Regions from separate parts of the Paenibacillus sp. UNC496MF genome, predicted to be linked through region 2. Evidence: riboswitches for the same ligand, from Rfam matches in the RefSeq annotation. Region 2 holds a riboswitch; each other region holds the start of a gene.
The links. A riboswitch is a leader RNA that binds a small molecule or an ion and turns the genes downstream of it on or off. The one in region 2 is predicted to bind cyclic di-AMP.

Region 1 (2,195 bases), on a different contig from region 2:
CGTTCCTGAACGCCGGCCTGTTCCACTCCCTGTACCGCGCGAGCGACGAGCAAGGAACCAAGTTCCTGAGCGGCATTCGCAAAGCCTGGAAGCCGGTCGCCCTGCTCTACCTGGCCGAGACGACGCTGACGCTCGCGCCGGCCGCCTGGCTCCTGCCCAAGGCGCTCGACCTGCTGCTGACGAGCGGCACGCTGACGGAATTCGCGAAGCAGGCCGGGCCGTGGGCCGGCGCGTGGCTGCTCTGGGCGGTGCTGCTCCACTTGCTCTTCCTCGCGATGCAGTTCGGTTCCGTTGCCGGAAGCGGCTCCATGCGAGGCCTCTGGCAATGCCTCGCGAACTTCCTGCCCTTCGCCGGCGTGTCGCTCGCGATGTGGGGCATCGGCGCGCTCGTCAGCGTGACGGTCGCCTCCGTGTCGATGCTGTGGGCCGGGCTGCTCGCGCTGGTGCTTCACCAAGGCTATCAGCTGATTCGCACGGTCATGAAGGTGTGGACGGCGGCCTCCCAGTTCGACGTCTGGCAGTCCAAGCAGCCGTAAGGCCGAAGCGGGCGGATCTCCCCGCCTGCCCCTCGGCGCCGCCCCGCGGCAGCCGCGTCCGAATCTTCGCGAATCGCATCGCCTAGGACTTTCGTTCCGCCCCGTACGCCCCGCGACGGGGCTTTTCGACGTCTGCCGAAGGCGGCGAAGGGACGGGCCCCGCACGGTCCGGACGTTTTTCCGACAACGCCGAATAAACGCGTTCTCCGATCGCGAAAACGGCGCTATTATACGAAAATGAGAGACAAAAGGTTGCATTCTAATAATTTTAATGTGTGAACAAAGGATGAACCTGGAAGGAGAAGCGACAAAATGATCGAATATTTAGCCGTGAGAAATGAAAAATTTGCCGAATTCCCTTGCAAGAGGGAAACGGGGGAACCATTCTGGGTGAATTGATCCCGACAGCCGGTCTGCCGAAGACCGTCTGCCAGAGGCGATCATAGGGAGCCTTCAACCGAACCCCACAGCTAACCTCGTAGGCCCCGGAAGGAGTTTCCCGTTTTGAAGAAGTTTTCCGCGCTAGTGATCGGAATCGCGATGCTGTTCATCTTCCAGACCGGAAGCGTGTTCGCGCAGTCGAAAATGGACGGCGTCATCGGCGATCTGATCGGAACACCCTATGTTTACTCCGGCACGACTACGAAAGGGTTCGACTGCTCCGGATTCACGATGTACGTGTTCAAGAAACTCGGCGTCGAAATCCCGCACGCGTCCCGTTCGCAGGCCACGCTGGGCAAGAAAATCGCCAAGGACGATCTGATTCCGGGAGATCTCGTATTCTTCAATACGACGGGCAACGGCATCTCGCACGTGGGCATCTACGTCGGCGACGGCAAGTTCGCGCACGCGTCCACCAGCAGAGGCGTCGCGATCAACGGACTGAGCGAATCCTATTACTCGAAGCGCTACGTAACGGCGCGCCGCGTAATGAACCAGTCCACGTTCGAGAAATACGCGAACGATCCTTCCGACGAGCCGGGCGATAACGACGATTGATCCGAGCAAGACGTACGCATAATGCCGGCGCGGCGGTCCGACCGCCCCGCAAAGGCATTGCAAGCAAAGCCGCAGCTGCTTCTCTTCCCGAGACAAGCAGCCGCGGCTTTGTTTGTTTTGGCCGAACGCGCGCGGTTACGCCCGTTCGTAGCGGACCCACCAAAAGGTCGGGCCGACCTCGACGTTCAGCGCCTTGGCATGCGGCCCGAACAAGTCCGCCAGCTCCGCGGGCGTCTCGCAGCCCTCGCCCCGGCGGTCGGCCAGCACGGCGGTCGCCCCGGCCTCGAGCCGTTCGTGCCAGACCCGCAGAAACGCGGCGCGTCCCTCCGCCGTCAGCTCCCCGAGGCAGAAGCAGGCCAGCCCCGCCTGGAACGTCTCTTCCACCGCGCCCAGCTCCTCCCGCCTGATCGCGACCGATACCGGCGTCGTCAGCCGCGGCGTCCGCGGCCCCGCGACGCGCAGCACGCGCCGGCCCGCGAGCGTATGCTCCACCGCATACTCCAGCCGCCGCCATTCCATGAACCGCCGCTCCAAGCTGTCCCGCCATTTCGCCATTCCGGTCCCTCCCGCCGCCGATGCCCCGAAGCCGCTTGCCGTAAGTCCATATGTATGCGCGCAGGGCTTGTCGATTGACCTGCCGTTCTAGTTCCAACGATTCAA
Region 2 (2,195 bases):
CGAAAGACGTGCAGCAGCGCGTCTTCCGCCAGCAGATCGCGCTCGCCAAGGAGAAGCGCAAGCCGATCGTCATCCACAACCGCGACGCGCACGAAGACGTCGTGCGGATTCTTCGCGAGGAAGGCGCAAGCGAGGTCGGGGGGATCATGCACTGCTACTCCGGCAGCTGGGAAACCGCGAAGCAGTGCCTCGACATGAACTTCTATATCTCCTTCGGGGGACCGCTTACATTCCAGAACGCGCGGGTTCCGAAAGAGGTCATGGCCAGGGTGCCGCTCGACCGGTTGCTAATCGAAACGGACGCGCCGTATTTGGCGCCGCACCCCCATCGCGGGAAGCGGAATGAATCGTCCTTCGTCCGTCTTGTAGCAAATGCAATGGCGGAAATTTCAGGGAAATCTGTGGAAGAAATCGCCAAAATCACGACCGAAAACGCAAAGAGATGTTTTGGAATCTGATGAAAACGTGACGATGCGTTAGATTTCGGGGGAAATCCGGTGAAAAAAATGATTTTTCATCCGCGAATCGCTGGAATAGCTCGGAATTTTCCTTGAAATTCGTGAAAATCGTCATTAATCAGTTCTTTACAATGAGCGGCGGTAGACGGTATGATTCATCTCAGAGCAACAAAAGCTGTATTCCTTTTCCAAATCATCGCTTAATCTCCGGCTACCGGAGAGCGGGGGAACCACTTGCCTGAAACTGTTTGTAGCAATCGAACAGCGGAAGCAACGGAATTCTCTAGGGGTGAATTTCGCCGATGGACGCGCATGACCGGGCGTCGCGAAGCGAATAGGGCGACTCTCGCGCCCGAATCCGACAGCTAACCTCGCAAGCGTACATAAGAGAGATCAACCTCGTGCATGCAACATCACGCTGCCATTTATCCGAATGGGAAGCCACGAAACAGATCCTCTGTCGTCGGGCTTCTCTTTTTTGTTTGAATATTGCGTAAACTGACGACATAGGGTGTATGGTGGAGGTGGGGCCGAGGCGGAGTACGAAAAAAGCGTGCGTTCGCACGCCAATACTCTATAGTCGCGTCTAAGTATCATGTTTACAAAGGCGGCGGGGCTATGTAAGGAGGACCGAAGAAGTGGGAGCACTCCAGTTAAAGGACACCCATGGGAAACGATCATCCAGCATGTCTTTCGCATTGCGATGGAAGCATGAGAATGTGCGTTTAATTGTACTGAGCGCCATGATCTCAATCGCTATGACTTTCATGTTTCTGGTGTTGTTGTACGGAACGGCTGACAAGCATGTCTCCGTAGTATTGAACGGACGAGAAACCATTGTCTCCACGAAGCAATGGGTCCTTCAACGCCTACTGGATGAACAAGCCATCACCATCGGCCCGCACGATAAAGTGTCGATGCCGCTGGACGGCGGCATAAGCGACGGCGACCGGATCGTGATCGATCGGGCCATCCCGCTTACGGTGAAGGCAGACGGCAAAGCAAGAACGTTGTACACGACAGAGAAAACGGTACAAGCGGCGATCGATCAGGCTGATATAGAGGTTCGCGGCCTAGACAAGGTGTATCCTTCGTCCGGGGCTGCGCTCCAACCGAACATGACCATCACGGTCACCCGGATCGACAAGAAATATTCCGAGACTTCGTACGACGTTCCGTTCACGGTCGTGAAGAAGAACGATCCGAAGCTCGCGGTCGGGAAGCAGAAGCTTGTCCGGCAAGGCCAGCAGGGTAAAGTGGTCAAACGCTACGAGACGGTATTCGCGGACGGCGTGGCGGTGTCGCAGACGCTCGTCGAGAAAATGACGCCGCAGCCGGCGGTCGATAAAGTCGTCTCCATCGGAACGATGAAGCCCGAACCGAAGGTGACGATGCTGTCGGCCAGCGCCGGGGCATCGAGCTACACGAAGCGGGGCGTCACGTTCAACGCCAAGAAGGTCATGCGGAACTTCACGCTGACGGCGTATTCGGCGGGCGTGGCTTCGACGGGCAAAGGCAAAGGCCATCCGGAATACGGCATCACCGCTTCGGGTACGCGCGTCCAGGAAGGCCGCACGATCGCGGTCGATCCGAAGGTCATTCCGATCGGCTGGTGGGTCTACATCGAGGGCATCGGCTTCCGCCGCGCGGAAGACACGGGCAGCGCCGTCAAAGGCAATAAGATCGACGTGTATTTCGACAGCGAGTCGTACGCCGACCGGTTCGGCCTGAAACGGG
Region 3 (2,195 bases), on a different contig from region 2:
GGATCGAAGCGAACGAAGGGCTGGTGCGGGACGCCGAGCATTGGCTGAAGAAGCAAGCCGCGGCGTTGATCGAACGCAACCACGCCCGGATCGGTTCGTTCGTGAAGGAGAATCTGGACCGGCTCGACAACGACCAGCTCGTCGAGCTGATCGAGGACAAGGTCGGACAAGACCTGCAATGGATCCGCGTCAACGGCGCGCTCTGCGGCTTCCTGATCGGCCTCGCGCTGCGGGGCATCGAGATGGCGACCGGGAACGTCTGATTCCCGGGCCGCCCCCGCGGCGGGCCGGGGGCCGGACCGGGCGAGCGTTCCGAAGCCCGGCCGCAGGCAGCTCCTGGCAATCGCGGTAATTACGGAAACAGGCCATAAAGTGAGGTAGCGCGAGATTTCTGAAGCTCGTTGCCTTTGTAAGCGTTATATTTGCTCTCGTTGCACGCACAGCGGGATGGAGTGCGCACGGGATTCCTTTACAAACGGCAGGCTCTGGCGTAACATGAGTCATGCTTAACAACGTAATCGACAACGCTGAATTTCCGAACAGGAAAACGGGGGAACCAACGGCATGTCAAGTCCTTCCGAAGCCGCGCGCTTCAAGGCTTGCCATCAGGGGTGAATCGCGGGCGGAGGCGCATGGCCTCGCGTCCCGGGTAGGGCGGCTCTCATGTCCGAATCCGACAGCTAACCTCGTAAGCGACCGAGAGAGGCGACGAATGTGCGTGCGAACAGCCACTTTGGATATAGTGTGCCTAGAAGCCGCGAGAAGCGTTCTCTGAATTGGAGGCCGTCTTTCGCTGGCTTCTTTTTTGATGTCCGTTTTCGTGTCGAGCATAAGATTCCAGGCAACATGCAAATTTATAGGTATAGGCATGAAAGGGGTACAACGTTATGGCCGGCTACCGGCGACAAACTCCGGAGGAACTGCTGTTATCCATCTCCAAAATCCACCGCGGGCGTCTGAAAATTTACGTGGGCGCCGTCAGCGGCTCGGGCAAAACCTACCATATGCTGCGCGAAGGCCAGGCGCTCAAGCAGCAGGGCATCGACGTGGCCGTCTGCGCCGTGTCGACGATGCGTCGCCCGGAAACCGTGGAGCAGCTGGCGGATTTGGAGCGCATTCCGAGCATCCGCTGGATGAAGGGCGACGTCGAGAAGAAGGACCTGAACCTGGATGCGATCGTCGAGCGCAACCCGGAGGTGCTTCTCGTCGATTCGCTGGCGCACGAGAACCGGCCCGGCGCCAAGTTCCCGACGCGCCGCGAGGATATCCGGTTCCTGCTGAGCCGCGGCATCAGCGTCATCACGACCGTCAACGTCTACGAGCTGGAGGGCGTGAAGGAGCAGGCGCAGAAGCTGACCGGCATCGCGCCGGAATGCACGGTGCCCGCGGATCTGCTGGAGATCGCCGACGAGGTGCGGCTGATCGACGTATCGCCCGAGACGATCCTGAACCGGCTGAGCGAGGGCCGGCTGAACAACGTCAAGGACCCCGAGCTGCTGAAGCGCGGCAACGTCGGCAAGCTGCGCGAGCTGGCGCTTCGCCTCATGGCGGAGGGCGTGAACGAGTCGTTGGAGAAATACCGCGAGGAGCAAGGGTTCATCGGACCGTCCGGGGCGTCCGAGCGGATATTGGTCGCGGCGCAGTACCACGTCAACGGGTCGATCTACATCCGCCGCGGGCAGCAGATCGCGAAGCGGCTCGGCGGAGACCTGCAGGTCGTCGTCTTCACGGACGCCTCGCAGGAGCCGACGAAGGAACGGGAAGCGTTCAAGAAATCGATTTTGAAACTCGTCGAGAAGGTCGGCGCGGGCTTCCGGGAAATCGCGATTACGAGCCGGAAGCAAGTGCCGCGCGCGCTGATCCGCTACGCCATGCTCATCAACGCGACGCGGATCGTCATGGGCCATTCGAAGCAGACCCGCACGGAGGAGCTCCGGCAGGGCTCCATCGCCCGCAGTCTGCTGAAGCACGTCCGCAACATCGACGTCTTCTTCATGGCCGACCGCGCGGAGCACGAGGGCGAACGGGTGCTGCCGACGAAGCGGGCCGTGCCGAAGCCGCCGTCCGAGCCGTACCGGCGCTTGAGCGAGCAGGAGGTCGAGAAGAAGATCGAGCGCATCCGCCGCGGCCGGTTCAAGGTGTACATCGGCGCCGCGCCGGGAGCGGGCAAGACGTACATGATGCTGCGCGAGGGC
Region 4 (2,195 bases), on a different contig from region 2:
AACGGCGATCCAAGGTTTAAAACTTCTCCGGCTTCACCAAGACGAAACCGAGATATACGATCAGGGCAATGGCGATAATCCCCATTACGACCATGGTTGACCCTCCTTCGCGTAGTGTGGGCCGCGTCCCGCGCCCGGCTTTTCCTCCGGTCCGCTTACGCGCCCGGGCGCCGCCGGCTCAGGCGCGTCCGCAAAATGCCCGGAACCCCCAAAAGAGTCCGAAGACGACCGCAGCCAAGAGCACCATCGTAAAATCGTTAACCATCCGTACACCCTCCTCCGCTACCTTTCCCTTGCCTACTGATACTTTCTTCCAAAGTAAACCTTTTTATGCTACTCCAGCAGAGAGCCGAGGCCGCCCGTCTGGACATGCAGGATATGGTCGGCGCCGAGCCCCTTGTAGATCAGCCGCCCGTGCGTGCGTCCCGTGACGACGTACACCGGCTGGTCCGTCCACTTTCGGATCATGCGCAAATACCTGCAGCACAGCGACAAGCTGCTCTCGAACAGGAACGCCTTCCCGACGGGGCGTTCCGGCCGCTCCCACGTGTCCGGATCGATCGTGTTCACCAAGAGGATCGACCCGACGCCGAGCTTGGCGAGCTGCTGCCGTTCGGCGACGCTGTTCGTGACGGCCATAAACGGCAGCCCCTTGACGAGCAGCTGCTTCATGAACTGCTCGCCGGCCTTGGTCATGGCCGACACGACGATCGCCGGCGCCGTCTGCTGCCCGGCCGTCTGCTGCGCGGTTGCTTCCCTTTCGTTCACGTCTTCATCCCTGCTCCCTTCTTTCGCACACCGTCATCTTAACGCCGTTCCCCATAAATTCGGGGTAAAGAGTGCGGGGCCGGGCGTAAAAAAAGCATAAAAATGACGACTGCCGCCTCTTTCGTTTCCTAAAAAATTACATATGCTTGCGCATGCTCGAAGCAGTACGCGTGGTCGTGCAGGCTGACGAACAGCGGCTCGTCCGGCTCGGCCGCGCGGCCCGCGGCCAGTTCGCGCAGCGCGTTCTCCGCCGCGAGCGACCGGACGTCGCCCCAGACGTCGTGCTTCAGGCTCGCCTCCAGCAAGCCTTCGCCGACGGTATGGTGCTTGAACCCTTGGAACGCGCACGCCCAGCGGATGAAATCTCCCTTGAGCGCGCACTCGCGAAAGACGCCGATCCCGAGCTCGCCCGTCGCCGAGCCGAGCATCAGGATCCCGCAGCAATCCTTGACCGTGGAATCCGGCAGCAGCAGCCTTGCCGACTCCCGGTCGAACCGGAAGCATTCGATCCGTTCGATCGTTACCTTGTCCATTCGTTCCCGCCTGTGCGTGGCTTCCGTTTGCACCGCTTGCATGTTCGTCACTCCTATAAATTGGTATAAAAAAGAAGCCGGAAGAAGAGATGTCTCTGCTCCCGGCTTCATGGGCAGCGCAAAGAAAAGCAACGCTTCGCGCGCGTTCGGCCTGGTCGTCTCTCTTGTCCGCTTGCGAGGTTAGCTGCCGGATTCGGGCCAGAGAATGCCCTACGCGCGCAAGCTGAGCCTGCCCGCGATTCACCCCGTGAAGCCGGTCCTGGCGACAGGCGGCTTCGATGGTTCCCCCGCTCCCTTGATGGGATTCAGCGTTCGGTTAAGTTGTGGTATTGATGCTTCTAATCGTAGTCCCGGCCGGGAAAATTGTAAAAAGCCGCCGCGCGCGCCATGACGCGGGCTGCGGCGAATTCGCGCGATGAAAACGCGCTCAATTCGTTCGTTTGCGGACGAACCCGCCAATTGCTCCGGAAAGCTTCCTTTTTCCGGCTTGGCGGCGGATGGAAGCGAACGCCGGACAGGCGGCGGGAACGCTGCCGGACGCGCCGCGCGTTGCGGACGCGCAATGCCGACTATGCGAATTGAAATGGAGGGCTTTATGGAGTAAAGTGGAACCATGGATTTCGTTTCCAGTTCCGCGAATACGGAATCCCGCGGCCCGCATTCCATCGCCCCTAATCCTTGATATCCGATGATGCATAAGGAGGAATTCACGATGACCACCGATACGGCGAAAACGCTGTTCGAACCTTTCCGCTCCCCGAAGCTGTCGCTCGACAACCGGATCGTCATGGCCCCGATGACCCGCGGCTTCTCGCCCGGCGGCGTCCCGGGCGACGACGTGGCCGCCTACTACCGGCGGCGCGCGGAGAACGGCGTCGGCCTGATCGTCACGGA

Region 1: linked by a shared signal. The riboswitch ahead of BMZ79_RS28330 (C40 family peptidase) and the one ahead of BMZ79_RS32110 (ubiquitin-like domain-containing protein) in region 2 are both predicted to bind cyclic di-AMP.
Region 3: linked by a shared signal. The riboswitch ahead of BMZ79_RS10390 (histidine kinase) and the one ahead of BMZ79_RS32110 (ubiquitin-like domain-containing protein) in region 2 are both predicted to bind cyclic di-AMP.
Region 4: linked by a shared signal. The riboswitch ahead of BMZ79_RS31300 (hypothetical protein) and the one ahead of BMZ79_RS32110 (ubiquitin-like domain-containing protein) in region 2 are both predicted to bind cyclic di-AMP.

The regions. Positions count from the first base shown of each region.
Region 1 is NZ_FORE01000018.1:38,274-40,468, forward strand. It holds gene BMZ79_RS28325 (hypothetical protein) at 1-536, shown strand, start outside; cyclic di-AMP (ydaO/yuaA leader) riboswitch at 874-1,036, shown strand; gene BMZ79_RS28330 (C40 family peptidase) at 1,041-1,535, shown strand; gene BMZ79_RS28335 (hypothetical protein) at 1,671-2,090, opposite strand.
Region 2 is NZ_FORE01000023.1:66,113-68,307, reverse strand. It holds gene BMZ79_RS32115 (TatD family hydrolase) at 1-458, shown strand, start outside; cyclic di-AMP (ydaO/yuaA leader) riboswitch at 646-853, shown strand; gene BMZ79_RS32110 (ubiquitin-like domain-containing protein) at 1,226-2,195, shown strand, end outside.
Region 3 is NZ_FORE01000006.1:405,463-407,657, reverse strand. It holds gene BMZ79_RS10395 (DUF445 domain-containing protein) at 1-263, shown strand, start outside; cyclic di-AMP (ydaO/yuaA leader) riboswitch at 516-710, shown strand; gene BMZ79_RS10390 (histidine kinase) at 888-2,195, shown strand, end outside.
Region 4 is NZ_FORE01000021.1:137,236-139,430, reverse strand. It holds gene BMZ79_RS35760 (potassium-transporting ATPase subunit F) at 17-85, opposite strand; gene BMZ79_RS31305 (hypothetical protein) at 334-768, opposite strand; gene BMZ79_RS31300 (hypothetical protein) at 897-1,343, opposite strand; cyclic di-AMP (ydaO/yuaA leader) riboswitch at 1,456-1,622, opposite strand; gene BMZ79_RS31290 (NADH:flavin oxidoreductase) at 2,014-2,195, shown strand, end outside.